Regions from separate parts of the Pseudovibrio sp. Ad13 genome, predicted to be linked through region 3. Evidence: riboswitches for the same ligand, from Rfam matches in the RefSeq annotation. Region 3 holds a riboswitch; each other region holds the start of a gene.
What was found. A riboswitch is a leader RNA that binds a small molecule or an ion and turns the genes downstream of it on or off. The one in region 3 is predicted to bind thiamine pyrophosphate.
Positions count from the first base shown of each region.

Region 1: it holds a riboswitch for thiamine pyrophosphate, as region 3 does, so the genes downstream of both, thiB (thiamine ABC transporter substrate binding subunit) here and thiM (hydroxyethylthiazole kinase) in region 3, are expected to answer to the same signal.
Region 2: it holds a riboswitch for thiamine pyrophosphate, as region 3 does, so the genes downstream of both, PsAD13_RS04910 (ABC transporter permease) here and thiM (hydroxyethylthiazole kinase) in region 3, are expected to answer to the same signal.
Region 4: it holds a riboswitch for thiamine pyrophosphate, as region 3 does, so the genes downstream of both, thiC (phosphomethylpyrimidine synthase ThiC) here and thiM (hydroxyethylthiazole kinase) in region 3, are expected to answer to the same signal.

Region 1 is NZ_LMCC01000006.1:117,539-125,494, forward strand. It holds gene katG (catalase/peroxidase HPI) at 1-1,215, shown strand, start outside; TPP riboswitch at 1,332-1,438, shown strand; gene thiB (thiamine ABC transporter substrate binding subunit) at 1,472-2,452, shown strand; gene PsAD13_RS09885 (thiamine/thiamine pyrophosphate ABC transporter permease ThiP) at 2,428-3,975, shown strand; gene PsAD13_RS09890 (ATP-binding cassette domain-containing protein) at 3,962-4,654, shown strand; gene PsAD13_RS09895 (DUF1330 domain-containing protein) at 4,661-4,951, opposite strand; gene PsAD13_RS09900 (GntR family transcriptional regulator) at 4,951-5,604, opposite strand; gene PsAD13_RS09905 (amino acid synthesis family protein) at 5,761-6,369, shown strand; gene PsAD13_RS09910 (alpha/beta hydrolase) at 6,335-7,141, shown strand; gene PsAD13_RS09915 (flavin reductase family protein) at 7,159-7,956, shown strand, end outside.
Region 2 is NZ_LMCC01000004.1:40,887-48,842, reverse strand. It holds gene PsAD13_RS04915 (hypothetical protein) at 1-859, shown strand, start outside; TPP riboswitch at 989-1,096, shown strand; gene PsAD13_RS04910 (ABC transporter permease) at 1,223-1,981, shown strand; gene PsAD13_RS04905 (ABC transporter substrate-binding protein) at 2,008-2,946, shown strand; gene PsAD13_RS04900 (CHASE2 domain-containing protein) at 3,019-5,082, opposite strand; gene rpoH (RNA polymerase sigma factor RpoH) at 5,344-6,237, opposite strand; gene PsAD13_RS04890 (RluA family pseudouridine synthase) at 6,388-7,437, opposite strand; gene PsAD13_RS04885 (hypothetical protein) at 7,436-7,792, shown strand; tRNA gene PsAD13_RS04880 (tRNA-Glu) at 7,883-7,956, shown strand, end outside.
Region 3 is NZ_LMCC01000002.1:492,475-500,430, reverse strand. It holds gene PsAD13_RS03140 (endonuclease) at 1-252, shown strand, start outside; gene PsAD13_RS03135 (phospholipase D-like domain-containing protein) at 343-1,428, shown strand; gene PsAD13_RS03130 (tyrosine recombinase XerC) at 1,510-2,469, shown strand; TPP riboswitch at 2,529-2,631, shown strand; gene thiM (hydroxyethylthiazole kinase) at 2,704-3,516, shown strand; gene thiE (thiamine phosphate synthase) at 3,500-4,141, shown strand; gene PsAD13_RS03115 (hypothetical protein) at 4,221-4,652, shown strand; gene lpdA (dihydrolipoyl dehydrogenase) at 4,709-6,112, opposite strand; gene odhB (2-oxoglutarate dehydrogenase complex dihydrolipoyllysine-residue succinyltransferase) at 6,214-7,722, opposite strand; gene PsAD13_RS03100 (2-oxoglutarate dehydrogenase E1 component) at 7,789-7,956, opposite strand, start outside.
Region 4 is NZ_LMCC01000003.1:26,321-34,276, reverse strand. It holds gene PsAD13_RS04470 (hypothetical protein) at 1-990, opposite strand, end outside; TPP riboswitch at 1,174-1,294, shown strand; gene thiC (phosphomethylpyrimidine synthase ThiC) at 1,389-3,209, shown strand; gene PsAD13_RS04460 (FAD-dependent oxidoreductase) at 3,206-4,147, shown strand; gene thiS (sulfur carrier protein ThiS) at 4,144-4,341, shown strand; gene PsAD13_RS04450 (thiazole synthase) at 4,343-5,110, shown strand; gene PsAD13_RS04445 (thiamine phosphate synthase) at 5,110-5,703, shown strand; gene PsAD13_RS04440 (HesA/MoeB/ThiF family protein) at 5,700-6,665, shown strand; gene PsAD13_RS04435 (LacI family transcriptional regulator) at 6,673-7,713, opposite strand; gene PsAD13_RS04430 (trehalase family glycosidase) at 7,721-7,956, opposite strand, start outside.

The DNA of each region.
Region 1 (7,956 bases), on a different contig from region 3:
CCAACCACATTCGATATGGGTTTCTTTGATATGCTGTTCGGCCATGAATGGGAGCAGGTAAAATCTCCTGCCGGCGCATGGCAATGGGAACCTGTTTCCATCAAGGAAGAAGACAAGCCTGTTGACCCAACGGATCCGTCTGTTCGTCACAATCCGATCATGACGGATGCGGACATGGCGATGAAGGTTGACCCGATCTACAACGAGTACTGTCAGAAATTCATCGCAGATCCTGAGTACTTCAGAGATACGTTTGCGCGTGCATGGTTCAAGCTGACACACCGCGACATGGGACCGAGAGCCAATTATCTTGGCCCGGATGTGCCGAAAGAAGACCTTATCTGGCAGGATCCTGTTCCAGCAGGCAACACCAACTATGATGTTACTGCGGTGAAAGCAAAAATTGCGGCAAGTGGTTTGAGCAATGAAGACCTGATCAAAACCGCTTGGGACAGCGCACGTACCTATCGCGGTTCTGATATGCGCGGTGGTGCCAACGGTGCTCGTATCCGCCTCGCTCCTCAAAAGGATTGGGTTGGCAATGAGCCAGACCGGCTTGCCAAAGTTCTGGCTGTGCTTGAACCAATCGCAGCGCAGGCAGGAGCCTCAGTCGCAGATGTGATCGTGCTGGCAGGAAATGTTGGTGTGGAAAATGCCATCAAGGCAGCTGGTTTCAACGTGGAAGTTCCATTCGCTTCTGGTCGCGGTGATGCAACAGATGCGATGACAGACGCGACATCCTTCTCTGTTTTGGAGCCTATTTCTGATGGCTTCCGTAATTGGCAGAAGCAAGAGTACGCTGTTAGCCCGGAAGAGATGATGCTGGATCGTGCTCAGCTCCTCCGCCTCACTGGCTGGGAAATGACTGCACTTGTTGGTGGCCTGCGCGTTCTTGGTGCCAATTATGGCGGATCAAAGCACGGTGTCTTCACGGACCGCGAAGGTCAGCTGACAACGGACTTCTTCGTCAACCTGACCGATATGGACAACAGCTGGCATCCACTCAAAGATGGCACCTATGAAATCCGTGACCGCAAATCTGGCAAGCCTAAGTGGACTGCAACCAGTGCAGACCTTGTGTTTGGCTCCAACTCAATCCTGCGCGCTTATGCTGAAGTGTATGCTCAGGATGACAACCACGAAAAGTTCGTCCGCGATTTCGTGGCAACATGGACCAAGGTCATGAACGCCGACCGCTTCGACCTGACAGCCTAATAAATGCGACGAGCCTGGGCAGGAAACTGCCCGGGCTTTTTATTGCAACTCCCTACAGGTGCTCTCCAGACGCTGGCTATATCCAGTTGCGCTTCTGTGTTTTTCCGGTTAAGAACCGCTTGACCTCGGGGTGCGCGTATTTGTCGTGCTGAGATGCTTTAGTGGCGAACCCGTTGAACCTGAACCGGCTAGAACCGGCGGAGGGAAGGGTACCGGTTTCATCCATCCTTGCCCTCTCGCCGCAATGGAGGATGACTTGAAACATCTGTTAATTGCTGCGGGATTACTCACTGCAACATCAGCGATGGCTGCTGAGAAGCCTCAACTGACAGTTTACACATACGACAGCTTCGTTTCTGACTGGGGCCCAGGCCCAAAAGTGGAAGAAGCGTTTGAGGCTGTATGCGAGTGTGACCTGAAACTTGTTGGCGTCGAAGATGGCGCAGCACTGCTTTCCCGCATTCGTCTTGAAGGTAAAAACTCAGATGCCGATGTGGTGCTGGGTCTGGACACCAATCTGGTAGAGACTGCCAAGAAAACTGGCCTGTTTGCACCACACACTGTTGAAGCCCAATACACACTGCCAGTGGAGTGGGCTGACGAAACCTTTGTGCCGTACGATTGGGGCTACTTTGCCTTCGTACACAAGGCTGGCGAAACCGTACCAACCAACTTCCGCGAGCTTGCAAAGAGTGATGCCAAGATCCTTATTCAGGATCCACGCTCCTCTACGCCCGGCCTCGGGCTGCTGCTTTGGGTGAAAGCGGCTTACGGAGACGAAGCTGCTGATGTGTGGGCGGATCTTTCCGATAACATCGTGACGGTTACAAAAGGTTGGTCTGAAGCCTACGGTCTTTTCCTTGATGGGGAAGCGGAGATGGTGCTCAGTTACACCACGTCTCCGGCTTACCACCTGATTGCCGAGGAAGATAACAGCAAGACCACTGCCGCGTTTGAAGAAGGCCATTACATGCAGGTTGAAGTAGCGGCAAAGCTTGCCGGGACTGATCAGCCAGAGTTGGCAGACAAGTTCCTGAACTTCATGGTTTCAGATGCTTTCCAGACAATCATTCCAACGACCAACTGGATGTATCCTGCTGTGACACCTGAAGGTGGTTTGCCTGCTGGCTTTGACACACTGCAGGTGCCTGAAAAAGCTTTGTTCTTTAAGCCTGACGAAGCTGCTACTGCAAGAAGTGAGGCTCTGCCGGAATGGCTAGAAGCGCTCAGCCAGTAAGTTCGCTTCCCGGTGTTGCCGCGGCATTGCTTGTCGCGGCACTCATACTTGGCACGTTGGCCGCGGTTGCTCTGCGAGCCGAAGCGGGTCACGGCTTTTCCTCTTCCGATTGGGCCGCTCTCAAGTTTACGCTCACGCAGGCCGTGCTTTCTGCTGTGATCAGTGTTGCGCTGGCTGTGCCGGTTGCGCGCGCCCTGGCGCGACGGCGGTTTCCGGGCCGCAGTTTGCTTATTGCCCTGCTTGGTGCGCCCTTCATTCTTCCAGTTATTGTCGCCATTCTTGGGTTACTGCAGGTGTTTGGCCGTGCGGGCTGGATATCTGATGTGCTTGTCTATTTCGGTGCTTCACCCATTCGCATTTATGGCCTCCACGGTGTTGTGCTGGCTCATGTTTTCTTCAACCTTCCGCTGGCAACCCGATTGATCTTGCAGGGGTGGCAAGAGGTTCCCTCAGAGCGCTTTCGCCTTGCGGCGCAGCTTGGGTGTGATGGAAAAGCCCTGTTTCGGCTGATAGAACTCCCCATGCTCGCGCGCATTCTACCCGGTGCACTGGCTGTGATCTTTGCGATCTGCCTGACAAGCTTTGCTGTTGCTCTGACACTTGGTGGCGGGCCGCGGGCGACAACTATTGAGCTGGCGATCTATCAGGCTTTTACTTACGATTTTGATCTTGGCCGCGCCGCGCTGCTTTCTGCATTGCAACTCATGCTCACTGCTGCTGCAGCTTTCGCAGCACTGAAGCTTTCACGTGGTGAAGGGTTTGGCGCAGGACTGGACCGAGCGATCCAGCGCTGGGATGGTGGTGCACCTGTCGCAGACATCCTCTGGATTTCACTTGCAACGCTGTTTTTGCTTTTGCCGCTCAGTGCCGTTGTTCTGTCAGGGTTTAGCGGTCTGTTTCTGGTGCCGTTTATTGTGTTGAAGGCGGCACTCGTTTCTGTTGCTGTCGCCTTAGCCAGCACAGTGATCTTGTTGCTGCTCGCGTTGCCTATGGCAGCCGCAATCGCCGTTCGCCGGCATAGTGTGGTTGAACTTGCTGGAATTTTGGGATTAGCGGCATCCCCGCTGGTGATTGGAACGGGTTTGTTTATCATTATACGTCCATGGGCAAACCCGTCAGACCTTGCTCTTCCTGTGACAGCACTCGTCAATGCGGCGATGGCATTGCCGTTTGCCCTTCGCATTCTTGTCCCTGCTGCGCGAGATACGGTTTCACGTCATGGACGGTTGGCCTTGTCTCTAAATATGGAAGGCTGGGTGTTCTTCTCACGTGTCCTCATTCCACGTATGCGGCCACAGATCGGGTTTGCTGCGGGGCTTGCAGCGGCACTTTCCATGGGAGACCTTGGCGTGATTGCCCTGTTTGCAGATCCGGAAATTGCAACGCTGCCTTTACAGATTTACCGCTTGATGGGGGCATACAAAATGCAGGCAGCAGCCGGCGGAGCTCTTTTACTGCTTGTGCTTTCAATGGCACTGTTCTGGATTTTAGACCGGGGAGGTCGCTGGCATGCTGAAGCTTAGCTCTTGTCTCATTGCAAATGGCCGTTTCCAATTGCAGGCCAACTTGCACGTTGAAGCTGGCAGCAGCGTTGCCGTCATTGGCCCATCTGGCGCAGGAAAATCAACCTTGCTTGAGGCTATTGCCGGGTTCCGTGAATTATCGCAAGGACGCATTTTTTGGAAGAAACAAGAGCTCACCAAGCAGGCTCCGGGAAAACGCCCAATCGCCATGCTGTTTCAAGATGGCAATCTGTTTCCGCACTTAACTGCGGCCCAAAACGCAGCCCTCGGTTTGCGGCCTGACGGAAAGCTCTCAAAACCTGAGCAAGAACAAGTTGACGCGGCCCTTGTGCGGGTCGGTCTGGCGGGGATGGGAGCACGCAAACCAGCTGAACTGTCTGGTGGTCAACAAAGCCGTGTCGCGCTTGCCCGTGTATTGGTTCAGCACCGTGATCTGCTGTTACTCGATGAACCCTTCGCTGCCCTTGGTCCAGCGCTTAAAGCCGAGATGCTGGACCTGGTCGCAGACCTCGTTGCAGAAACAGGCACGACGCTTCTCATGGTCAGTCATGACCCACAAGATGCCCGTCGCATCACGAACAAAGCAATCCTCGTCGCCGACGGATCAGCGCACCCACCTGCTGAAACCCAACAACTGCTCAACAACCCACCGCAAGCATTGCGGGAGTATTTGGGGTAGGGGAGCTTACGCCATTCCCTCAACGATCATGATATCCGCCAGAGCTGCGGTTTTGCGGTGGGTTTTGGCTTCTTGGTATTCTGGGGAGTGGTAGCAGGCCAGGGCTTGTTGCATGGTGTCGAATTCGATGACGACGTTACGGGGATGTGTTGTGCCTTCCAGGTGTTCGGTTTTTCCGCCGCGGGCCAGGAAGCGGGCGCCGTATTTTTGGAAGGCGGCTGGAGCGGCCTGGGTGTAGTTTGTGTAGGCGTCAGCGTCCGTGACTGTGACGTGGGCAATCCAGTAGGCTTTAGGCATTATTTTTCGCTTTTGCTTAGCTCTGCAGTCAGAAGGGTTTTGGCAATATTTGCAGCTTCCGTCAGATGTAACTGAATGGCAGCTGCAGCTGCCTGGGGGTCGTTCGTTTCGATTGCGGAGTAGATTTTTTCGATCCGCTTGTAACCTGCATCATGGCGGTCACGAGTACCCAAAGTCATTGCGCGCAGACGGCTGATACGACCATTGAGTCGCTGTACCACTTCCCATGCAACGTTCTGGCCGCTGATATCAAAAATGCACTGATAGAATAATGTTGTTGCTTCAAACAGGTCGTTTGTTTCGCCGCTGCTGTAGGCCAATTTGAGCTGAGCGAGCGCTTTACCAAGTTTTTTCTTATCCCCATCTTTGGCCAGTTCAGCGCATTTTTGTGCGGCACTGGTCTCCAAAAGCATGCGGATTTCGTAGATCTGCTGCGCGTTTTCCCAATCCAGTTTGGCAACGATCGGGCCTTTGTTTGGCAGAATTTCAACAAGGCCTTCTGCTTCAAGATACCTGATTGTTTCCCTTACAACTGAACGGCTTACGCCAAGTTGGTCGCAGAGTGGCCGCTCGACCAAACGGTCTCCTGACTGGAAGTGCCCGGCAATGATAGCGGCTCTCATTTTCTCAAGAGCCATATCGCGAAGCGTCATGGTGGGACGCTCAATTTTCAAAGGATTATTTGCAGTAGAGATCATGGCAGCAATCTAGCTTGCGTTGACTTCATTCGCAAGAAGGTATTGACATTCGGTATTATGGTATACCATCTTATCACCATTGAATTTGACAGTGGAATGAACGGAAGACCAATGCCAGCAGAGATACGCAAGACACTTCTTCACGTGGAAGACACGCTGATTGAAGGTGGCAAAAAAGCAGAGACCCCATTGCGGATGATTGCGGCCGTTGCTGTGATCAAGAACCCATGGGCTGGGCAGGGCTTTGTTGAAGATCTGCGTCCGGGCATCCATGATGTTGCGCCAGATGTTGGCAGTTTGCTGACGGATATGATCATCAACTTTGCAGGTTCTGGTGAAGCGGTTGAGGGTTACGGTAAAGCAGCTGTTGTTGGTGTGAACGGTGAAGTTGAGCATGCCTCTGCGCTCATTCACACACTGCAATTTGGTAATTTTTACCGTGAAGCTGTTGGCGCCAAAACCTATCTGGCGTTCTGCAACACCCGCGCTGGTGCAAACGCTCCGATCATGATTCCGCTGATGGACAAGAATGATGGTGGTCGCCGTTCACACTATCTCACCATTCAGCTTGCTATTCCCGATGCTCCGGGCCCAGATGAAATCGTCATCGCACTGGGAGCTTCACTCTCAGGACGCCCGCACCACCGGATTGGTGATCGCTATCAGGACCTTAAGGAGCTGGGACATGACGTTGACAACCCTGCAGCTGTCACATCCTAAGGGCACTGTTTGCTACCGTGAGGTTGGCGAAGGTGAGCCGCTTGTGCTGGTCCACGGGGTTGGCATGCAGGATGCTTCCTGGGAGCCGCAAATCGAGCACTTTGCGAAAACGCATCGTGTTATCGCGGTAAACATGCCGGGGCATGGAGGAAGCACTGCGCTTCCTCAAGGCTCTCAGCTGGAAGACTATGTGGCGTGGCTGCATGCAGCGATCTCAGCACTTGGGTTTGATCAGGTGAATCTTGCCGGTCACTCCATGGGCGCACTGATCAGCGGTGGTTACGCAGCAACGTACCCGGAACGCGTAAAACGCGTTGCTTTGTTGAACGGTGTTTACCGCAGATCTCCAGAGGCTCGCAGTGCTGTGGAGGCGCGGGCAAAGGAAATTGCAGAGGGTCACATCAACATCGACGGACCTTTAAGCCGTTGGTTTAGTGAGAGCATTGCGGATCAGCAGGCGAAAGAAAAAGTCGGCAACTGGCTCCGGGAGGTTGATCCGGTTGGCTATGCGGTCACTTACAACGCATTTGCACATGGGGACGCGACCTATGCTGACAAATGGGAGGAGATCAGATGCCCGGCGCTTTTGCTGACGGGTGATGGTGATCCGAACTCCACCAAGGAAATGGCGGTGGATATGGCCAAGGCAGCGCAGGACGGCATGGTCTGCATCATTGAAGGCCATCGTCATATGGTCAATCTGACAGCACCGGAACAAGTCAACGCCGCAATGGCAAGCTGGTTAAAACAGCCAATAAGAACAAACGGATAGAAAGGGAGATCTACCCGATGACAGCGATGGACCCACGTACATTGAGGAATGCATTTGGTACATTCCTTACCGGTGTTACGGTTGTGACAGCCCATGGGCAGGATGGTGAGCCGCTCGGCTTTACAGCAAATTCCTTTTCAAGCGTTTCTCTCGACCCACCATTGTTGCTGGTATGTCTTGCGAAAAGCTCCAGCAATTATGATGCGTTGACTGAGGCATCCGGTTTCGCCGTTAATATTCTGGCAGAAACCCAAAAGGATGTGTCCAACACCTTTGCAAGCCGTGTCGAAGACCGTTTTGCGACGGTTGACTGGAAAGTCGGCCCGAATGGCGCTCCGGTCCTTTCTGATGTAGCTGCATGGTTTGATTGCTCAATGCACAATGTGGTGGACGCGGGTGACCATGCAATTCTGATCGGTGAAGTAAAGGCTTTTGAGACCGGTGTTGCCAACGGTCTGGGTTACGCGCGCGGTGCATATTTTACTGCCACTCAAGAAGTCAGTTCCATTCAGGTAGATAGCGAAACCGTTGTGAGCGCTCTCCTGGAACGAGACAAAAAAGTGCTGTTTTTTGAAGATGATGCAGGCCAACTGCGGTTGCCAACGCGCAATGTCAGCAAAGGCACACCAACCAAAGAACTTACAGCATTACTGGAAGAGGTCGGTGTCCCGTCTTCTGTCGGCTTCATTTACTCCGTCTATGAAGATGAAGAGGCGAATGCCCAGCATCTGGCTTTCCATTGCTCAGCCGGTGAAGGGGCCAGCCAGTCTGGAAACTTCTTCGCGCTGACAGATGATGTGCTGGCGCGCGTGCAG
Region 2 (7,956 bases), on a different contig from region 3:
TTCGAATGAAGATGAGCCGCTTCGGGTTCAGCCGGAACGTACGCCGAAGAAGAACACTGACCGCCTGTTGCCATCTGATGAAGGGGCAAAGGTCTCTCCGGATGCGACACGGGTGCAGACGACCCGGATTACCCGGAATTCATCCAGCGCTGCGCCAACCGAGACAACAGCTGAGCCTCCAGTCGTGCGTGTGGTTGAAACTCCAGCAGCACCGGCAGAAGACACATCTTCTGAGCAGGTTTTGCCGGTGACGGAACCTGCACAGCAAAGTACTGCAGTTGAGACCAATTCTGTTCCGCCAGCTGAAACCATTGGAACTGAAGCTGCGGTTTCTCCTGTTGCACAACAGAGCATACTTTACGAAGAGGCATTGACGCCGGGTGCTGCAGGTTCTGCATCACGCGGGAACGTTGTTTGGTCATTGGATGAAGCTAATGGCGATTCTGTCATCAAGGCTGTTGCGACGCTGCCATCTCGTAACTTCTCTGTTGAGATGACGTTGAAGCCGAATAGTGATCAGTCTTTGCCAGCCAGCCATCTGCTTGAGCTGAACTTCATCTTCCCAGAAGGATTTGATGGCAAAGGTGTTGAGAAGGTGCCTGGCCTGATCCTGAAGAAGACAGAGTCCGAAGCAGGTGATCCGCTTGATGGTGCTGCCGTGAAGGTTTCTGACACTCTCTTCTGGATTGCGCTGTCTGACAGTGATGAAGAAAAAGCAAAGAACCTGAAGCGTCTTTCTGAGCGTGAGTGGATTGATGTTCCACTGCTGTATAACAGCGGTCGCCGTGCAATGTTGACCTTTGAAAAAGGTACAACCGGCAACAAAGTTATCGCAGAGGCAATCAAGAGCTGGAAGTAATCTAGTTTCAGATATTTAGATTAGATTTCAAAGGCCTTGGCTCTCTCAGAGCTGAGGCCTTTTTCATTATGCTGTCGTCCGTCAGAGCAAAATCTGCTTGCATCCTTCAGCAGAAACGCGCATGTTCCTTGCTATTCCGAGGGGTGCTTTTCTTTCGAAAAGCTGAGATTGCGATGAGCTAAACCCTTTGAACCTGATCCGGGTAATGCCGGCGAAGGGACGGGACCTGAGCCATTCTTCCCGGATCTCCATGTTTGCATTTTGCTGTAACGGGAGATCCTGTGCTGAAAACATCCCAGAGAGCTAATGTAGCTCCGTTCTTCCGCCTGTTTGTGATGCCCAATACCATTGTTGGGAGTCTGCATGCTGAAGCGAGCTTTGAAACGAATTCTCCGAAGTCTTTTCGGGATTTTGCTTTTTATCGCCATTTGGGAAAGTGTGGTTCAGATTGGAGAGTTTCCTCCGTTTCTCTTGCCAGGTCCGGCGGCGGTTTTTTCCGCTTTTCTCAATCAAGGTGTTTTCCTGCTGCATCATGCAGGCATTACCGCTTGGGAGACTGTTCTCGGCTTTCTCTTTGGCGTGAGTGCTGGAGCTTCGCTGGCTGTTTTGCTGGCAGTGTCTCCCCGGATACGCCTGTTTCTGCTGCCTCCAATTGCAGCGACCCAATCTCTTCCTGTGTTTGCAATAGCCCCACTTTTAGTGCTGTGGTTCGGCTTTGGGCTCGCCTCCAAGGTTGTCATGGCCGTGATCGTGATCTTCTTTTCTGTAACCTCGACCTTCTTCGATGGTTTGCGCAGGACTGATCAGTCGCTGCTTGATCTTGGTAAGCTGCACGGCCTGAACCGCTGGCAAACACTTCGCTACATACGCATTCCCGCAGCTTTGCCTTCTCTGGCATCTGGTATGCGCATTGCTGCGGTCTTCGCGCCTATTGGGGCGGTGGTTGGAGAGTGGGTTGGTGCTAAAGGGGGGCTGGCATTCATCATGTTGCAATCCAATGCCCGCATGCAAACAGCGACTATGTTTGCGGCGTTGATTTTGCTTGCGGTGATGGTGTTGAGCCTGAGGGCAGTTGTTGAGTTCGCCACTTCTCGGATGATCTATTGGCAGAAAGAGATCTAGGTCTCAGAGTATGAGGACGTAACCTTATGAAAAAACTAGGTATTCTGTTTGGTGCGGCAATGCTTGCGAGTACGCTTCAAGTGCAAGCAGCGGGCAAGCTGACTGTGTTGCTGGATTGGTTTGCGAATCCAGACCATGCACCAATCGTGGTTGCCAAGGCACGGGGTTTCTTTGAAAAAGAGGGCCTTGATGTTGAGCTGATTGAGCCTGCTGATCCTTCCATGCCACCAAAGCTTGTTGCAGCAGGGCAGGGTGATATTGCAGTTTCCTATCAGCAGACGTTGCACCCGCAGATTGATGAGGGCATGCCGCTGATGCGGATCGGGACGTTGGTCTCTACGCCTTTGAACACACTGATTGTGTTGGAAGATGGACCAATCAAGGAGATTGCAGACCTGAAAGGCAAGCGTATTGGTTATTCCACATCCGGGTTTGAGAACGCCATGCTTGGGAAGATGCTTTCCAATGCAGGTCTGAGTTCTGACGATGTGGAGCTGATCAACGTAAACTTCTCGCTCTCACCATCTCTGATGGCTGGGCAGGTTGATGCGGTGATTGGTGGTTACCGTAACTTCGAGCTGAACCAGATGGAGATTGAAGGTGCGAAAGGCCGCGCGTTTTATCCTGAAGAGAACGGCGTGCCAGTCTATGATGAACTGATTTATGTGGCTCACAAAGATAAGCTGGATGATCCGCGTTTGAAGAAGTTCATTAATGCGATTGAGGCGGCTACTGTTTATCTGCTTAATAATCCGCAGGACTCCTGGAAGAGCTTCCTTGAGATCTATCCAAATCTGGATGATGAGCTGAACAAGCGTGCCTGGGCGGATACTCTGCCGCGTTTTGCCAGCCGTCCAGCTGCTTTGGACAATGGTCGCTATGAACGGTTTGCAAACTTTCTGATTGAGCAGGGGCTCATTAAAACAGCGCCTCCAGTTGAAACCTACGCGGTTGAACTGCGCTAACCGGTATAGGTCTAAACTAAAATTTGAGCCTCCGAGTTTCGGGGGCTCTTTTTATTTGTAGGCCAAATGCCGTTATTGCGCTGCATCCTTGACCGCTTCGTGTTGAGCCAGATCGCTGAGGATGTATTTCTCAAAAGCAGCATAGATGGTGTTGTACTCACCCTCAGAGAGTGATTTACATTCATCTACCAGCGTCAGGGCTTTCTTCTTGTCATTCTCCTCAAAGAGCGCAAAGACCATGTTGCAGTGGATGTTTTTGAGCTTGAGGAAGTTTTCTGAGAAGGCAAGTGATGGATCACCTAGCAACGCAAAGGAACGCATCTGGTAACGGCTGGTTTTGACTGGGATTGTCTCCAATGCTGCCAGTTCAGGCATCTGGCCGCGTGTCGTTTCACACATAAGAACGCTGTGACCGGCTTCTTTGCAATGACGGGCTAAATCTTCTGCTAAATCAACGCATTTACCGAGTGGGGCGTACCTGAAATGACGCCGTGTACCTGTTTCGCCAAGCGTTGCCAGGCCGGTTGAGATGCCGATATCGATTGTGACCGCGTGGTCCTTCATATTTTTCTGGTTGAAGTTGAACCGGTCCTTGAGATTGAAGCGCTTCATTTGCTTCTGCATTTCAATCGCTGTTCGGCAGGCATGAGCAGCATGGAATGGATCATCGAGTGGTGCGTTCCAGTAAGCATTCAGGCCGGATGTGCTCAGCGTGTTCAATGTACCATCGTGGATATGCACTTCATCGAGATGAGCTGTTTGGAAGCCGTTGGAGAAGCCTGCGAGATCCTGAGGAGACAAACCCTCATAATACCGGTGAAAGTGCCTCAAACGTGTCGAGAGGCTCGTGATTTCACGTTGCTGGCCCTCCAGAGGGAGTTGCTCTGACTTCGCCAGTACCTTTTGCATTTGTTTGGGAGAAAGAATTCCTGCAAATCGTTCAGTTGTTTGGTTTCTGTGACTCTTGAATGTCACACGCCGGATTGTGCAGGAGAAAGCGAATATCAGAAGGACAACGAAAGATGGGAAGAATGGCTCAAGGACGGTGTTTTGCAGAGCGAATTGGTGGAATGCAACTCCGTTGATGACCAAGACAGCGACGCCTGTAAGTGACAGACTTAACCAGAAACCTTGCGTGGCGGAGATGATAGCAATGGCGATACCAAATCCGATTAATGCCAGTATTTCAGCGTATCGCGCCCATGTAGGGATATTGAGGAAGTTGTCAGACTGAAGTGTTTGCAGTGCCTGTGCATGTCGTTCTGAACTTCTGTCCTGAGTGCCTATGACGAACTGACTTCCAGAAGCTGGAGGCCAGAGTTTGGAGGGTACTCTGTTTTTTAAGACATCGCTCGCCGCAAGGATGAAATTGCTGGCATTGCTTGTTTTGAACACCAGCATTTCCGTCTTTTCAGTGACAGGAATTTGAAAATAAGTGCTTTTCAGCTGATAGCCATCTTCTGCTTGCGTGACTTGGAACGGTTGCATGTTTGTCTGATTGGACAGGCTCCATGCCGTTAATGCGAGAGATGGCAACAGCGCTGTGTTGCTTTGGAATTGAAGTGGATAGAGCAGCGCATTTGAACCGTGTGCGTATTGGGTGTCGCTTTGATACCCTGTAGCCTGCGAGAACCTTATGTAGTTGGAAAGAGGAGGTTTTTCAGCTACGGCCTCGCTCAACGGTCTGCTGAGCAGGACTGGGTAATGGGAGATGATGGTTTGTAAGAGCAGGTCGTGATTTGGATAAATTGCCCGCAATGAGGGCTGCAGATCGTCGTAGATTCGGCTTCTTAAGGTGGGGGAGGTCGGATCGGCTTTTCTGAAGTCTGCATCTATAATCAGAAGCTTGGGATTATACTCCCCCAGTTTTTGAAGGATTTGTGCAAGCTCCAGACGCTGATATATCGGCTCCTGCGTTTGCTGGTTTGATTCTGGTGTAAGATGGATCGTGTAAACTGGCGGCGTAGAAGTTGTGTTTGGCCATGCCAATTGCAGCGCGTTTTGGCTGAGATATCCGACGTTATCCAGTACCTGCGGGTATAGGGTGCGGACAAGTATTGCTATTGCAATGAATAGACAGGATACAACCGCTGCAAGTGCACGGTTGGTTTGTGACAGCCAGCTAGAGCCGAACATGTAATTCCCCCCAAAAGGGGAAGTGACCCAACTCACATAAATTCCCCTCATCATTAACCTTAGGAAAGCTCTGAGGGGACGACAAGCTTAGCTGTTTATTTAAAAGGGTGTTCCTACAGTTGATTTGTATTTTAAGTTAATTCAACTCAACTTTTATGCAGCTGGACGTCTTAAAGCACTTTGCTGTCGTGTTGACTGAGCGAGTTGCTTTAAGTTTTAGCCTTACCTGAGAAATCGGTAGCCCCGTGAGGGGAGCACACTTTATGCACCTGCCTCATGACCTGCCATTGCCATGGCGCTTTCCTGAACGGCCTTTTGAACCTTCTCAAAAGCACGCACTTCAATCTGGCGTACACGCTCGCGGCTTACGCCAAACTCGGTCGAGAGTTCTTCCAGAGTGATCGGGCTTTCAGAAAGTCGACGAGCTTCAAAAATGCGGGTCTCGCGGGGGTTCAGTACGCCCATTGCGTTTTTCAGCATATCGCGGCGTACATCGTATTCTTCCTGCTCAGCCAGTACAGCTTCCTGACTCTCGGCATCATCCACGAGCCAATCCTGCCACTCACTGGATTCACCTTCGCTGGAGCGCAGAGGTGCGTTCAGGGAAGAGTCGCCACCCAGACGGCGGTTCATGGAAACAACTTCTTTCTCGGTTACACCGAGAGTTGTCGCAATGTGCTGGACCTGATCCGGACGCAAATCACCATCTTCAAACGCCTGAATTTTGCCTTTGACGCGACGCAGGTTGAAGAACAGGCGCTTCTGGTTTGCTGTGGTACCCATTTTAACGAGCGACCATGTGCGCAGGATGTATTCCTGAATGGAAGCCTTGATCCACCACATGGCGTAGGTTGCCAGGCGGAAGCCTTTGTCCGGCTCAAAGCGTTTTACAGCCTGCATCAGACCGACGTTACCTTCTGAGATAACTTCGCCCAGAGGCAAGCCATAGCCACGGTAGCCCATTGCAATTTTTGCAACGAGGCGCAGGTGAGAATTTACAAGTCTTTCAGCAGCTTTTGGTTCGTCGTGTTCCCGGTAGCGCTTGGCGAGCATGTACTCTTCCTGCGGCTGAAGCATCGGGAATTTTCTAATCTCATCTAAATAGCGGCTTAAACCGCCTTCGCCGCCCGTGAGGGCTGGTAGGTTACGGGCCATAAAGCACCCCTCCTTGCTTGGTGTTCCCGCCTGATCGAGGGATCAGGCTTTTCGGCAAACACACATTGGTGCCTTCAGATGAAGCGCACCTGAAGTGTCTATATGGGAACATTGTGGCCAAAACGCTACCAGATCGGCAATCTTTTTGGCCTAAATTTTTCGTAATGATTGAAGAATACCAGCAAAATCAGCAGGTAACTCCGATTCAAACTTCATGAATTCCTGCGTTCTTGGGTGCGCAAACGCCAAAAGTCCTGCATGCAGGGCCTGTCGTTTGAAATCCGCCAACTGGGTTTTCAGTGGTTCTTGGAATTTATTGTATTTGGTTCTGAACCCGGAACCGTAATCCATATCACCTATTAGCGGATTTCCGATGTGGGACATGTGTACGCGGATCTGGTGGGTTCTGCCTGTTTCCAGACGGCACTCGATCAAGCTTGCAACGGGTGCTGCGTCTTGAGGGCCAAACCGTTCCTGCACCTGCCAGTGAGTGATGGCGTGGCGACCGCCGGTTTTCAGCACCGAGATTTTCTGCCGGTTTGCCGTTGAGCGGGCAAGGTTGGCGTCTACTGTGCCTTTTGGTGCTGTTGGGGCACCCCAGACAAGAGCTTTATAGGCGCGCTCCAGTGGGCCGGTTTTGCCATGGTCGGCAAACTGAGCTGCGAGGCCCTGATGGGCCATGTCGTTTTTAGCAACAACGAGCAGACCTGTTGTGTCTTTATCGATGCGGTGAACGATGCCAGGACGCTTGACGCCGCCAATGCCAGACAAAGATGAACCGCAGTGATGAATCAAGGCGTTGACCAGTGTACCCGTTGGGTTCCCGGCACCTGGATGCACAACAAGGCCTGCAGGTTTGTCGATGACGATCAGGTCGTCATCCTCAAAAATGATATTGAGCGGGATGTCCTCTGGCTGCGGTTCTGCGTCTTCCGGCTCTGGAACAATAAGAGTGATTGTATCTCCGGCACAGACTCTATATTTAGGCTCCAACACCGTGCGCTGGCCAATTTGAACCTGACCAGCCCGGATCAAGGCTTGAAGTCGGTTGCGACTGAAGTCATCTATATGCGCAGCAAGCACAGCATCCAAGCGGCGACCGGTATCTTCCGGCTCCGGGGTGATGACTGTTGGTTGTTGCTCGTCGGCAATTACAGAGTTTGTGAGTGGCTGGGTGCCCTCAGGAGATTTATCGTTCATGCGTGATCCTAATACTGACAGCGATGAGACTGTACAGAACGAACTTGATCCAGCAGCTTTGAGGCTTCAAGGGAAGTTACGTCGCCTCCTGATGGGATCAAGCCTTGTCATGGTGCTTGGCTTATTAGCTGTCTTTGCGGCTATCTTCTATAAGATTAACGCCGGCAATTCCAATGTTAGCGCAGATAGTATTGCTGCAACAATTGCGATTGGCCCTGAAGCACAGGTTATATCTGTTACTCAGATAGACGGAAATCTGGTGATGCTGATCAAAGAAGGTCCGACGCAGGCTCTTGTCTATGTTGATCCTGTCACCGGACGAAAAATCGCACGTACGGATTTTGTTGCGAGATAGGTGGATAAACCCCCTTTTCTTTCAAGGAGGGGGCTTGCCAAGCGGGGGATTAGCCAATATACCCCCGTCCATCGCGAAAGCGAAGCCTAAGCGCCCATCGTCTAGCGGTTAGGACGCCGCCCTTTCACGGCGGAAACAGGGGTTCGATTCCCCTTGGGCGTACC
Region 3 (7,956 bases):
TACGGTGCTTGTGACTTTGAGATTGACAGCAGCCGGAAAGTTGCCGAGCCGATGGCTGAGACGCGCGGTGATATTGCGCGGATCTATCTGTACATGCAGACCACCTACGGCATGCCTCTGACAGAGACTGAAGTGGAGATGTTCAACAATTGGATGGCAGAGGATCCGGTCTCTGAAGAAGAGCAGCTGCGTGATGCTCGCATCCTGGAAATTCAAGGCAACACCAATCCACTTATTTCGGTTGGTTTCTAGCTAGGTCCTCTTTTCGCTTCCTACCGTCATAATTGTGTACCGACACATCATCTACCCTAGGGTAAGGTGTTATGACGGTGGGAGGGTACAATGGCAGTTGAAACTGAGAATCTTAAATTCCTTGTTGGTCCGAAGACAGTCCTCGATCATTTACCGGATAACCCGCTGGATGATCTTGAGGGAGAGATTATCGGGTTTATTGATGCTGCAGAGCGCTCGCTCGACATAGCAATTCAAGAAATAGACAATAAACGCATAACCAACGCACTTATCAACGCAAAGCGACGCGGGGTGCGGGTGCGAGTGGTGTCCGAGGCGGATTACCTGAGCGTAGATGAGCCAGCAGACGACCCGCACTCAAGCGACCCTCGTGTTGAGAACGAGGTGAACCGGCAACTTCACGCGGCGTTGCTGCGCTCTAAGGTGTGGGTTCGGACTGACTTTAACCCACGGATATTCCATCAGAAATTCATCATTCGCGATGGCAATGCTGTTCTGACCGGCTCCACAAACTTCACTGAGACCGGCACACATCGCAACCTGAACCATCTTCTCATCATCAAGAATGAGAAGGTTGCCGATATCTTTGAACGGGAATTCAGGGAGATTAAACGGGGGCGATTTGGCCGATACAGCGTTGATGACAACGAAGCCGAGAACACACCGAAAGAAGTGATTGTTGACGACATCCGCGTGAAAGTTTGCTTTGCACCGGACCACGCACCAGAGATGGAAGTCACCAAACAGATGACAAAAGCTAAGGAACGAGTGGACTTTGCTATCTTCACCTTCTCCAAAAGCTCCGGCATTGATGATGCCATGTTGCTGCTGATGGAGGCTGGGCGAAAGGTGCGTGGTGCGCTTGATGCCCGGCAAGGCGGACAGGACTGGGCAGCCACTCAGCCTTTAGCAGAAGCTGGTGCTGATTTGCATTTCGTTCGCGGTTCAAGCCGAATTGGTAAGCTTCATCATAAGCTTATGGTAATTGATGATAGCATTATGATTGTCGGCAGCTTCAATTACACAGGCCCGGCGAACCGGTTTAATGACGAGAACATCGTCGTTTTGGGGGATTCTGTGGTGCCAACCGAGAACCAGAAACGGTTTGCGATGGCCGCTCGGCAGGAAATTGACCGGATCATCAGTGATCACGGGCAGCCAATCGTCATCAACTGAATTTGCGCAGGCATTTCGCAAAGGCGTGTATGTTTATCTTTTGGTAACCATTCAGCCAGATTTGGCGCTTACACTTTGCGAATGGCAAATTCCCTTGATAGCGGCGAAGACTTACTCATCATCTGCAAACCAGATGTTACCGCAGCGATAGAAGACTGGATTGATCATCTGGGCTCTGAACGGCGACTGGCTGAACGGACACTGGAAGCGTATGAGCGCGACACCCGTCAGTTCCTGCGCTTCATGACCAGTTATGAAGGCGAACCGGTTGCCCTGCGGCATCTGGAGTCTTTGAAACCAAAGGACTTTCGCGCATTTCTGGCGACGCGTCGGAGGGATGGCGCGCAGACGCGGACGCTTGCCCGCGGGTTGGCTGGCATCCGCTCCTTCCTCTCGTTTCTGGAGGAGCGCGGTGAGGTGAATGCGGCTGGTGCTGCAGCTGTTCGTACGCCGAGACTTCCCCGCAGCCTGCCCAAGCCTATCCCCGTTGAGGAAGCCAAAGCGATTGTCAGCAGCGATCTCGCTTTTGAGGACACTCCCTGGGTTGAATCCCGCAACGCAGCGGTGTTCACACTGCTCTACGGTTGCGGTCTCCGTATCTCTGAAGCGCTGTCTCTGACATCGGCCTCAGCGCCGAAGGAGGGGGATAAGTCGCTGAAGATTCGCGGTAAAGGCAACAAAGAACGGCTTGTTCCGGTTCTGCCAGTGGTAATAGAAGCTATTGAAGCCTACAAAAAGCAGTGCCCTTATGATCTGTCGGGCAGCTCACCGCTGTTTCGCGGCGTTCGTGGTGGCCCGCTGAATGCGCGTATGATCCAGCTGGCCATGCAAAAAATCCGCAGTGCTCTTGGTCTACCAGACACCGCAACTCCTCACGCTTTACGCCATTCGTTTGCAACTCATTTGCTCTCTGAAGGCGGGGATTTGAGGAGCATTCAGGAGCTACTGGGGCACGCAAGCCTTTCTACCACACAGATTTATACGGAAGTGAACAGTGCACAGCTGTTGGACGCTTATGACAAGGCACACCCGCGTCGTTGATAGGTTGTCCCCCTCCCTCACATCACCTTGATCTCCCTTAGCAGATCCCCTAGGTTCGTCGATGTGAAACGGGGTGCCCGACACGTGTGTTGTGGCTGAGATCATACTCGAAGAACCTGCTCTGGATAATTCCAGCGAAGGGAGCACTCACGCCGTGTTGGGGGATAGATTGTCTGGCAGTTTGCCAAGTCCCTGATACCAGCTCTCTTTCGCACAACAAGACCGAGGATAAAAATGGGTCGTGTCGAAAGCGCTTGCGCAACTCTTTCTGCAATTCGTGACAACAGTCCACTCGTCCATAACATGACGAACATCGTGGTGGCCAACACCACAGCGAACGCCCTGCTGGCCATTGGCGCCTCCCCTGCCATGGTGGATGGCCCAGAAGAAGCCCCTGAACTTGCAAGTGTTACAGGTGCATTAGTGGTCAACGTTGGCACGGTTACCCCTGCTCAGGCAGAGGCGATGAAGCTGGCAACTGCTGCTGCCCACAAAGCTGGTCGCCCTTGGGTGCTGGACCCGGTGGCTGTTGGAGCGCTGACCTTCCGCACCAAGCTAGCTGGTGAATTGCTGGAGAATAAGCCGAGCGTCATTCGTGGCAATGCCTCTGAAATCATGGCACTTGCTGGTCAGGGTGCAGGAGGAAAAGGCGTTGATAGCACCGATAGTTCGGAGGCTGCTCTCGCAGGAGCGAAAGAACTGGCGAAGCAGACGGGCGCTGTTGTTGTTGTCTCTGGTCCGGTCGATTTCATCACTGATGGTGCGCGCACTGCTGAAGTCGCCAACGGGGATAAGATGATGCCTTATGCGACTGGTCTTGGCTGTACGGCAACGGCTTTGACTGGCGCAACACTGGCAGTTTGCGATGACCCATTTGATGCTGCTGTTGATGCAATGGTTTTCCTCGGAGTGGTTGGTGAAATTGCTGCAAAAAATTCAGCAGGACCAGCAAGCTTGCAGCTGGATATCATTAACGGCCTCTATCAGCTGAACAGCGATATCCTCAACGCAACAGCACGGATTGAAATGCATGAAACCGTTGCTTGATCTGTCCGTTTATCTGGTGCTGGGGCCGCAAGACTGCCCCGGTCAGGATCCCGTCGACATAGCAATCGCAGCCGCACAAAACGGCGCTACTGTTGTGCAGCTTCGTGACAAGACTGGCAGCACGCGCAAGCAAATTGAGCTGGCAGAGCGGTTGATGCGAGCGTTGAAACCGTTGAATGTGCCGCTAATCGTCAATGATCGTGTAGATGTTGCCTTAGCGGTTGATGCGGACGGTGTTCATGTTGGGCAGGATGATATGGATGCCACGAAAGCCCGGGAGCTGATCGGCTCAGATAAGCTGCTAGGTCTTTCGGTCAGCACTCAGGACGAGCTGGATACTGCGGATATTTCCGCCTGTGATTACCTTGGCATAGGCGCCTGTTTCCCGACGAACAGTAAGGATGATGCGGCTGACATGGGTATGCAGAGCTTTGCCGGTTTAACGGTTCAATCTCAGTTGCCTGTGGTTGGAATTGGCGGAATTTCGCTTGCTAATGCGGATCAGGTGATCAAAGCTGGAGCTGATGGGATTGCAGTTATTTCAGCAATCTGTGGGGCATCCAGTCCATCCGCAGCTACGCGCAAGCTTCAGGACATCGTCAAAAGCGTAAAAGACCTAGGGTGATAGGATAAAACACGCATTTACTCCTCGCAGAGCCCATCTACATTGATATATGAGAGGACTAGGCGGGGAGCTTTTAGTCATGAAACTTAGACAAACATCATTTTTGTGCATATTCTTCTGCACGTTTGCCTTTCTTGTTTCTGCAGCTCAAGCGCAAACCGCCTGTGAAGTCCGCAAATCAGAAATGGCGGAGCTGGGGGATTGGGAAAATCCCAAAGCACGTTTGAAAGAGCTCTCTCAGATTGAAGTTGAAGGGCAATGCCTTGACGGCCAACTGGTTGTGCGTGCTCGTGCCTTCACCAGCTGCTCTCCTCGCGATTGCAAATGGGGTTGGGCTGCAGGACAGCTTAGCTTTTCTGGCGTACTCACGTTCCGGTTCGGTGGTTTCTTCAAAGCCCAGCATATTGAGCTGCGGCCAATGGGAGAGCGCATTCAGGCATATGTCCGCACCGAAAACCATGATCCAACAATTCCCAACAAGACCCGCAGTTATATTCTGGTCCGCCAGTAGCAAAAAAGCCGCCTCAGTTTCCTGAAGCGGCTTTTTTTTAATCCAGAAATTCCAGATTACATATGAATTGGCTTGGCGAATGTTGCCATAGCAGCTTCTTTCACTGCTTCGGACATGGTTGGGTGCGCGTGACAGGTGCGACCCAGATCCTCAGAGGAACCGCCAAATTCCATCAGAACACATGCTTCGTGGATCATTTCGCCAGCACCGAAGCCAACGATATGAACACCAAGCACGCGATCTGTTTCAGCGTCAGCCAGCACTTTGACGAAACCGTCGGTGTGCAGCATTGCTTTTGCACGACCATTTGCGGAAAACGGGAACTTGCCGGACTTGAATTTGATGCCAGCAGCTTTCAGCTCTTCTTCAGTTTTGCCGACGCTGGCCACTTCAGGAGAGGTGTAAACAACACCAGGAATGACGTCATAGTTTACGTGACCAGCCTGACCTGAGAGCATTTCTGCAACTGCAACACCTTCGTCTTCCGCTTTGTGCGCAAGCATCGGGCCAGCAATCACATCACCGATAGCAAAGATACCGTCAACGTTGGTTTTGTAGTGGTTGTCTGTCTTCACGCGGCCACGCTCGTCCAGCTCAACACCTGCTTCTGCCAGACCAAGACCTTCCGTATATGGACGGCGACCGATCGCGACGAGAACCACGTCTGCATCCAGAGTAGCGGCGGCGGCTTCACCTGCTGCTGGCTCAACGGTCACTTCCAGAGCACGACCTTTTTTCTGAACCGCAGTTACCTTCGAGGACAGCTTGAACTTGAGGCCTTGCTTTTTCAGCATACGGAGGAACTGCTTGGAAACATCTGCATCCATTGGGCCGAGTATCTTGTCCATGAACTCAACAACGGTCACTTCAGCACCAAGACGGGCGTAGACAGAACCAAGCTCAAGACCAATAACGCCAGCGCCGACAACTGTCATACGGTTCGGCACTTTATCCAGAGACAGGGCGCCAGTTGAAGAGACGACAGTTTTCTCATCGATCTCGATACCTGGCAGAGGCATCACGTCAGAACCTGTTGCGATAACGATGTTCTTGGTTTCAACGATGGAAGTAGAGCCGTCTTCAGCTTTTACTTCTACGCGACCAGCACCCAGCACGCGGCCAGTACCAAAGTGAACGTCGATCTTGTTCTTTTTGAAGAGGTAATCGATACCGGTCACATTGCCGTCGATCACTTTATCTTTGTGCGCCAGCATTGCCTTCCAGTCCACTTTTGGCTTGGACGTTTTGATGCCAAGGGCTTCAAAGCTGTGGTTTGCTTCCTCGAACATTTCAGAGGCATGCAGCAGAGCTTTGGATGGAATACAACCAATGTTCAGGCAGGTACCACCATGGGTCTTACGCTTCTCAACCACAGCAACTTTCATGCCGAGCTGAGCTGCCTTGATTGCACAAACATAACCGCCTGGGCCGGTACCGATGACGACGAGATCGTAGGACATTTGCAAATCCCTGTAAGTAGACGGGAGAAGGCTGCAACGAAGAGAAGTGCGCCAATTTCCCTTAAAACAAATGTGCCCGGCCAGTGCCGGGCACGTTTATATCAGAGGTCCAGAATCAGACGCTGTGGATCTTCAAGGCTCTCTTTAACACGAACCAGGAAGGTCACTGCCTCTTTGCCGTCAACGATACGGTGATCGTAAGACAGAGCCAGATACATCATCGGACGGATTTCTACCTGACCGTTGATCGCAACCGGACGCTCCTGAATTTTATGCATACCGAGGATACCGGACTGCGGTGCATTCAGGATTGGAGAGGACATCAGGGAACCGTAGACGCCACCATTAGAAACGGTGAAGGTACCACCCTGCATGTCTGCCATGGAGAGCTTGCCATCACGGCCTTTACGACCGAGGTTGCCGATTTCTTTTTCGATTTCAGCAATAGACATCTGGTCTGCATCACGAACAACAGGAACCACGAGACCCTTCGGAGTGCCAACAGCAACACCGATATGAGCGTAGTTTTTGTAGATGATGTCAGTGCCATCGATCTCAGCGTTTACAGCCGGGATTTCTTTAAGAGCATGGGTAATTGCTTTGGTGAAGAAACCCATGAAGCCGAGCTTTACGCCGTGCTTCTTCTCAAAGATGTCCTTGTACTGCTTGCGCAGGTCCATGATCGGCTTCATGTCCACTTCGTTGTAAGTGGTCAACATAGCCGCAGTGTTCTGAGCATCTTTCAAGCGGCGCGCAATCGTCTGGCGCAGCTTGGTCATGCGAACACGCTCTTCACGCACTTCGTCAGTCGGAGCTGAAACGGCGCGCACTGCAACAGGAGCTGGAGCGGCTGCCGGAGCAGCAGAAACGCCAGCAGCAACAGCTGCGAGAACATCACCTTTAAGAACCTGACCGCGTTTACCGGAGCCTGCAACCTGATCAGCGGAGAGACCTTTTTCAGCCATCATCTTTGCTGCAGAAGGTGCTGCTGGCATGCTTGTGCCAGAAACCACTGGAGCTGTTGCGGCAGCTGCCGGAGCAGCAGCGGCAACAGCTGCGCCGTCGCCTTTAGCGATTTTGCAGAGCAGGTTACCAGGCTCAACAGTTGCGCCAGTTGCCTGAGCGATTTCAACCACGGTACCAGCAACTGGGCTAGGTACTTCCTGAGCAGCTTTGTCTGTTTCCAGCTCAACGAGGATATCGTCAGCCTTTACAACGTCACCAACTTTAACTGACCATTCGCCAACTTCAGCTTCGGTAACACTTTCACCAGCGTGTGGTACCAGAACTTCAACTGTTTCAGCAGCTGCAGTAGGCGCTGCTTTAGCAGCCGGTGCAGCTTCGGCAGCAGGAGCGGACACAGCACCAGCTGCGCCCTCTGCGATGGAACCAAGAAGGGTGCCAACTTCAACAGTCTCGCCTTCTTTCACATCAATGCTGTCCAGTTTACCGGCTACAGGTGCAGGCACTTCAACAGTTACCTTGTCTGTTTCCAGCTCAACCAGTGGCTCATCTGCATTCACCGCATCGCCCGGTTTTTTGAACCATTGAGCGATTGTTGCCTCGGTTACGGATTCACCCAGAGTGGGTACTCGAATTTCCGTCGCCATTGTCTCTATCTCTTTTCGTTTCAGGGCCCCTAAAAGGCCTGTCGGACTTACCTGATTACGAGGTACTTACTCGGCGAATGCATCGTCGAGGAAAGCTTGTAGCTGAGCCAAGTGCTTTGACATCAAGCCGGTTGCTGTTGCAGCAGCTGGTGGACGGCCAACGTAACGCGGGCGATGCACTTTTGCATTCACATGCTCCAGAACCCATTCAATGTACTGTTGAATGAAGAACCA
Region 4 (7,956 bases), on a different contig from region 3:
ATGCGCAAACAGGCGGCGCACCTGACTGAGGCCAACAACAAACTCTTTCAGAATTTTCTGTTCGCTCTCATAGAGCGCTGCTTCTTCTGGTGTCAGTCCTTCAGGAACGTCTGTCTCAACCAGATCCCATAGTGCTGGAGACCAGACAAGGAGGTACATTGCCAAGAATTCAGCAAGTGTGATCAGATGGTTATGGGCATGATCGGCAGTAAAGATTGGTTTTTCTACGCCACCGAACAAGACAAGCCAGAGCTTTCTGTTCTTCTCCAGACTTGGGAGAAACTTTTCGCGGCGGTAGTAGGTGTCGCCGTGTTGGTAGAAATCTGATGCCTTATCAGGCACTTTGCTTTCCAAGCCTGCCAGCTGTTCCTCAGTGATACCGAGTTTTTCGATGAGCGCATGGATAGCTCGCAACATGGGGCCAGCAACATCATCTGAGTAAATCTGATCGCCACTCATCACGAGGGCAGTTGGCCATTTTTCCTTGTCAATTTTGGTGCCGTTCTCAGCCCTGATATGCTTTGCCAGAAACTGATCAGCTGCGACCAGACCATCGCCGGATTCGTGATGTGGTTTGCGGCAGGACCCGTGCAGGAGCGAGGAAACTTTTGAGCTTAGCAGAAAGCCGGGAAGCTCCTGATTTTCATAGCAGAGATCAGGCGCCCATACGGAATGATCCTGCCAACCAGCCTCCTCGTCATCCTCCATACGCAGAGCGAGGCGATAGCTGATCCAAGTGTCATGCGGTAAAGGGCTTTGGAGAGGTAGATCGATCAGGAGGTAGTGGAGATGTACCCCTGCTGAGATCAGGTTTACCTCAGTTTGCGCTTTCGTCAGCTCGTAGGTTTGCGGCTCACGGCCTTGTGGGAGCAAATCCAGTTTCACATCCGCCGGAGCGCGCACTGCGAGCCAGAATGTTAAACGTGAGGTTTCCAGTCGACGCAAGATTGGGCCAGCTAAAACGGATGGGAGAGAACAGGTTTCAAGCATTCGTTGATATTATTTTTCGCGATATCCAGATGTGAAATTCTTAGATGAGAGATAGGTATGCAATCCTCAAAAGCCAATATGGATCAGCAACTCTCTTCTCTGAAAGACCAAACTACAAAAGTTTTCTGAACCCCGCCTGAACCGAACCTGCCTTGACAGTAGTTCATAATCGTTCTAGCAAAATCATGTATGCAGGGGAGTCTCACCAAGGAGACTGAGAGGCTGACAGAGCGCAAGCTCGGCGACGCGACCCTTAGAACCTGACCCAGTTGATACTGGCGTAGGAAGCACGGGTCGCGGGACCTGTTTATAAGGCTAGTGTAACAACCGCGATCTTAGCAGCAGAAGTTCTTTCTGCCGTTTCCCAGCCAAGACTCATCTGGTGTCTTTTTCGAGTTATGAACTTGAGGAGCACCATAATGACGACGCCAAACCCATCCATCACCACAGGCGCCTTGCCAGCAGCGCGTAAAATCTACGTTCGTGGCAGCCTGCACGAAGACGTGCTCGTGCCCATGCGCGAGATCAGCGTACACCCAACTGCAGGCGAGCCACCGCTGCCAGTCTATGATAGTTCCGGCCCATACACAGACCCAACGGCAACAACGAATATTTCTGAAGGTTTGCCTGCTCTACGGCGCAAGTGGATCGAGGCGCGCGGTGACACCGAGGAATATGATGGCCGTGAGATTAAGCCTGAAGACAATGGTTTTGTGAAAGGCGACCGGCTTGTTCCTGAGTTTCCGGTGAAGCCTCGCCCCTTGCGCGGAAAGGACGGTAAAGCCGTCACCCAGCTGGCCTATGCCCGCGCTGGCATTATCACACCGGAGATGGAGTTTATCGCCATCCGCGAAAACCAGTTGCGGGAAGCGGTTGCAGAAGAGCGGTGTGGCAATGACTGGGGTGCGAGCATTCCAGATTATGTAACACCAGAGTTTGTACGTGATGAGGTGGCTGCTGGCCGCGCGATCATTCCGTCAAACATCAACCACCCTGAGAGTGAGCCGATGATCATCGGGCGGAACTTTCTGGTCAAGATCAACGCCAATATGGGTACATCTGCTGTTACCTCTTCCATGGAAGAGGAAGTAGACAAGATGGTGTGGTCGATCCGCTGGGGTGCTGACACGGTGATGGATCTGTCTACCGGGCGTAATATTCACAACACCCGTGAGTGGATCATCCGCAACAGCCCTGTACCAATTGGGACTGTCCCGCTTTATCAGGCACTTGAGAAGGTGAATGGCATTGCCGAGGATCTGACTTGGGAGATTTTCCGCGACACCCTGATTGAACAGGCAGAGCAAGGGGTTGATTACTTTACCATTCATGCAGGTGTGCGCCTGCACATGGTGCCGATGACCGTCAATCGCGTGACCGGCATTGTCTCCCGTGGAGGCTCCATCATGGCCAAGTGGTGTCTGCATCACCACAAAGATAGCTTCCTCTATGAACACTTTGACGAAATCTGCGATATTTGTCGCCAGTATGATGTTGCCTTCTCCCTTGGTGATGGATTGCGTCCGGGTTCCATTGCAGATGCCAATGATGAAGCGCAGTTTGCAGAGCTGGAGACACTTGGAGAACTTACCAAAATTGCGTGGGCCAAGGATTGCCAGGTGATGATCGAAGGGCCGGGCCATGTGGCCATGCACAAGATCAAAGAAAACATGGATAAACAGCTGGAATGCTGCCATGAGGCGCCGTTCTATACGCTTGGGCCCCTTACTACCGATATCGCACCCGGTTATGACCACATCACCTCCGGCATTGGCGCTGCGATGATCGGGTGGTTTGGCTGTGCCATGCTTTGCTATGTGACGCCCAAAGAGCATCTGGGATTGCCGGACCGGGATGATGTAAAAACCGGCGTGATTACCTACAAGATTGCAGCTCATGCAGCTGATCTTGCCAAAGGCTTGCCAGGTGCCCAGCGGCGGGATGATGCCTTATCTCGTGCTCGCTTTGAATTCCGCTGGGAGGATCAATTCAACCTCTCTCTCGATCCCGATACTGCGCGAGAGTTCCACGATGAAACTCTGCCGAAAGACGCGCATAAAGTGGCTCATTTCTGCTCTATGTGCGGACCTAAGTTCTGTTCCATGCGGATCTCGCACGATATCCGCGCGGAGGCCCAGAAGGAAGGTATGGAGGCTATGGCAGCCAAGTTCCGCGAAGGCGGCAAGTTGTACCTGCCACTTGAAGGGACAGAGCAGTGATTACGATTGCAGGAGCCGGCCTTGCGGGGCTGGCTTCCGCCTATGAGCTAGCAAAGCGCGGTGCATCCGTCACTATCTTTGAAAAATCCGCTAAACCGGGCGAAAGCAGTGTCGCACGGTTTGCCGGCGGCATGCTTGCTCCGTTTTGCGAGCGTGAAAGCGCAGAAGAAGACGTTGTTACACTTGGGGTGCAAGCCGCTGATTGGTGGTCTCAGGTAACGCTTGTGACCCGGCACGGAACGCTGGTGGTTACTCCGCCGCGCGATCAGGCCGAGCTGACCCGTTTTGCACGGCGGACCTCACACTTTACCGAGGTGAACGGTCAAGCGATCTCAGAGCTGGAGCCAGCATTGGCTGGACGCTTTGAGCGTGGGCTGTTTTTCAAAGAGGAAGCTCATCTGGACCCACGGCAGGCACTGGCTGACCTGACAGGGGCTGTTCAGGAGCTTGGGGTAGAGATCCAATATGGAAGGACTGCACCTGAGCGGGTCAATCTCAATTGCACAGCAACCGCATCCAGCCTTCCTGACTTGCGGGCTGTGCGCGGTGAGATGGCGATTTTGCATTGTCCTGAGGTTCAGCTTTCCCGTGTCATCCGGCTCTTACACCCACGTATGCCGCTTTATCTGGTCCCGCGGGCTGATGGTTTATTCATGATTGGCGGGACCATGGTGGAGAGTAATTCTGAACGTCCTCCTACTCTTCGCTCCCTTACAGAAATGCTGAGCACAGCCTTTGCCATTCACCCTGCCTTTGCCGAGGCCAGTGTGGTTGAAATTGGAGCGGGATTGCGTCCAGCGTTTCCAGACAACTTGCCTCGACTGATCGAGCATGACGGGTCTCTTCACCTCAACGGGCTTTACCGCCACGGTTTTCTGCTTGCACCAGCACTGGCACAGCAAGCAGCACAACATCTTTTGAAGGAGGCTTGCGTATGAAGATCATCGTGAATGCGGAACCACGCGAGGTCACCAACGAAACGTTGGAGGATGCTCTTACGGAGCTGGAGTTCACCAGCCCCGCTGTTGCGACGGCTTTGAACGGCCGTTTTGTTCCTCGTGAGGACTACTCTGTGACATCCCTTTCAGAAGGCGATCGACTGGAAGTTCTTGCGCCTATGCAGGGAGGGTAACATGCAGCTTTATGGTACAGACATTAGTTCCCGGCTGTTGCTAGGAACAGCGCAATATCCCTCTCCTGCGGTACTGCAAAAAGCAATTGAGACCAGCAGAACAGAGATCATCACGGTCTCTTTGCGGCGCGAAACCGCTGACGGTTCTGGAGCTGGTTTCTGGGGGCTATTGAAAGATAGTGGCTGCAGAATTCTGCCCAACACCGCTGGGTGCCATAGCGTGCAAGAAGCCGTTGTTACTGCACAGATGGCTCGCGAGTTGTTTGGAACCGACTGGATCAAGCTAGAGGTTATCGGCAACTCAGACACCTTACAGCCCGATATCTTTGGGTTGGTCGAAGCTGCGAGGATTCTCTGTGCAGATGGTTTCAAGGTGTTTCCATACACAACTGATGATCTTGTGGTTGGCGAAAAGTTGTTGGAAGCCGGATGCAAACTGCTGATGCCGTGGGGGGCTCCCATCGGGTCTGGTCAGGGCCTGCGAAATCCTGAGGCCTTGCGGGCCATGCGGGCGCATTTTCCGGATGTACCCTTGATCGTGGATGCTGGTATTGGGCGTCCCTCTGACGCCATGCGTGCAATGGAGCTTGGCATGGATGCTGTTCTACTCAACACCGCAGTTGCCAAAGCGGGTGACCCGGTTTTGATGGCGCAGGCCATGGCACAGGCAATTGAAGCAGGGCGGAATGGAAACATCGCAGACCCTATGGACCCACGCGACATGGCGGTTCCCTCTACCCCAATCCTTGGCATGGCGGAGTTGCTCTGATGGAACGGTTTTATCTGATTGCCGGAGACGCGGACTGGATTGAACAGCTTGTCCCTCACGGCGTGAAGCTTGTTCAACTACGGATCAAAGACCAACCTGAACAGGTTGTTCGTCTGCAAATTGCACAGGCTCGTGACTATTGCCGTCAACATGGTGTTCAACTGATCATCAATGACTATTGGGAGCTGGCATTAGAACTTGGCTGTGATTTCGTTCATCTTGGGCAGGAAGACATGGACAGTGCTGACTTTGCTGCACTCCAGAAGGCTGGTGTTCGCTTTGGTCTTTCCACCCATGATGAGGCCGAGTTGGATCGCGCCCTCTCCTTCAAGCCCGAGTATGTCGCTCTGGGCCCGGTCTATCCAACCAAGCTGAAGAAAATGAAGTGGGCTCCACAAGGTTTGGAGCGTGTCAGCCGCTGGAAACAGATGGTTGGCAAGACACCTCTTGTTGCCATAGGTGGATTAACACCGGAGCGACTTGCCGGTGTGTTTGAAGCTGGTGCTGATAGCGCAGCGGTGGTGACTGACATTTTACAGGCACACGATCCAATTACCCGAACACAGGAATGGGTGGAGGCTTGCAAGCAATGACGCGTTATGACCGCCAGATGCTCTTGTCTGAAGTTGGGACAGCAGGACAACAGCGGTTGCGATCTGCTCATGTCCTCGTTGTTGGTGCTGGCGGTTTAGGCTGCCCTGTCCTGCAATATCTTACCGGTGCCGGTGTGGGCATTATCACGATTGTTGATCCCGATATGATTGAAGAGAGTAATCTGCATCGACAGCCTTTGTATTCACCGGCAAATGTGGGGGAGAGCAAGGCCTATGCCGCAGCAGCTCGGTTACATGGCTACAACCCAGAGGTGGAGCTACGCGCGCTCAACATTGCTCTGGATCCTGCAAATGCGGGCAGACTGATTGCCCAGGCAGATATCATCGTGGATGCTGCAGATACGTTTGCAGCCTCTTACACGCTCTCAGATGAGTGCTACCAACAAAGCAAACCGCTTATCTCAGCCTCTGCACTTGGAACCTCCGGTTATCTGGGAGGTTTTTGTGGTGGTGCGCCATCACTGCGAGCTGTCTTCCCCTCCCCACCAACCAACTCTGCCAATTGCGCCAGTGCGGGTGTCCTCGGCCCTTCGGTCGGGAGCATCGGAGCCATGCAGGCACAAATGACTTTAGCGGTACTGTTAGGCTTTTCGCCCAGCCCATTGGGTCGTCTCACTACATTGGATTTAATGAGATTTGAGTTCGGTGGCTTTTCGTTTCTCAACGCCAAAGAACCGGACTGGCATGCACCCTTTATCTCAGTTAGTGAACTGAGGCAGGACGACGTAGTGATTGAGCTTCGAGATGCATTGGAAGCCCCCCAGCCTGTCTGCAATACCGCACTGCGTCTTGCCCCCGATGAACTCGACCAGCACAACTTTAACCCTGCACACCGCATCACCCTTTGCTGCCGCACAGGCCTGCGCGCATGGCGCGGTGCAGAGGCGCTTGCAAAGCAAGGGTATAGGGATGTTGCTCTGATTGCAGATGGGAGCGGCTGAAAAGCCCTTACTGTCTCTCCAAGTTGCAGGTATCTGCGCCGCGTTCGATGAGGTCTGGTACGAACAATTTTTGGAGATTGATAGGATCCTCACCGCCAATTAAGTTCAGCATGAACTTGCCCAGCGTTTCGCTCGGCTTTGATATCGGGAGATAACATGTTGTAATTGGCGGTGAGAAATACTGCGACACGTTCAGGTCATCTGTCGCAATAACGACAGCATCCCGGCCATGCTCCATACCACGCACCTGAAAGCCTGACAGAACCCCCATTGCGGTTGCTTCATTGGCACAGATGTAGGCAGTCGGCGGCTCATCAAACATGGACATTTCAAAAAGCTGTTCTCGCCCGAAGGCCGGTGTCAGGCGCCCGTAAGCAAGCAGTGAAGGGTCGAATGTCTGGCCCGCCTTTGACAGTGCGGCTTTGTAAGCCTCAATACGGTTTTGAGTATAGTTCAACTCTTCTCTGGCATTGATCATCGCGATGCGGCGATGACCTTTGGAGAGCAAACGCTCAACACAGATCGTCACAATACGGCGGTTATCGGTATCAACAAACGCATGGGGTGCGCTGGCATCACTGGTTCCGTAGGTAACAAACGGAAAGTCCTGCTCCTGCATGAAGCTGATGCGCGGATCATTTGCTCTCGTTCCGGAGATGATGATTCCATCGGCTTTTTTGTTTTGAACGATGCGTTTTATAACCTCAAAGCTATCATCAAAACTGGCAACCTGATGCTGCACAACTCTGTAAGGCGTATGCTCAATTGCACGGGATATTCCGCTGATCAGCTGCGTGTAACCAACACCTGCCCATTCGTCATCATCAGGTGATGCAATGACTGTGATCATGGCTATCTGATAGGTCTTGCCAGTCCGGAGTTGAACTCCACTGATGTTAAGTTCGTATCCCAGCTCTTTAGCCGCTTGCAGTACTTTGTCACGTGTGCGTGGGCGCACCTGCGGTGAGGCATTTAGTGCTTTCGATACTGTTGCCGTTGAAAGCCCGGTTTCCTTAGCAATTGTTTTGATCGTCGGTCTTTGCGCCATGGGGTACTCAAGCTGGGGTCAGTTGCGCTTTGGAAAGCACATTCTGAAAACGAAGATAAACGGCAGATGTCCAAGCGAAGGCTTTGTCGCGAAGACCGGTTCCAGTCAAGGCATCAAAGTTTTCCGCCATTCCTGAGGCCTCGCAGGTTTTCATGAACCGCTTTGCCAGCTCGTGAGCCAGCCGGATTTCGCCTTGCCGGCACAAACCGTCAAAGATCAGTAGAGTCGTTGGAGCCCATATTG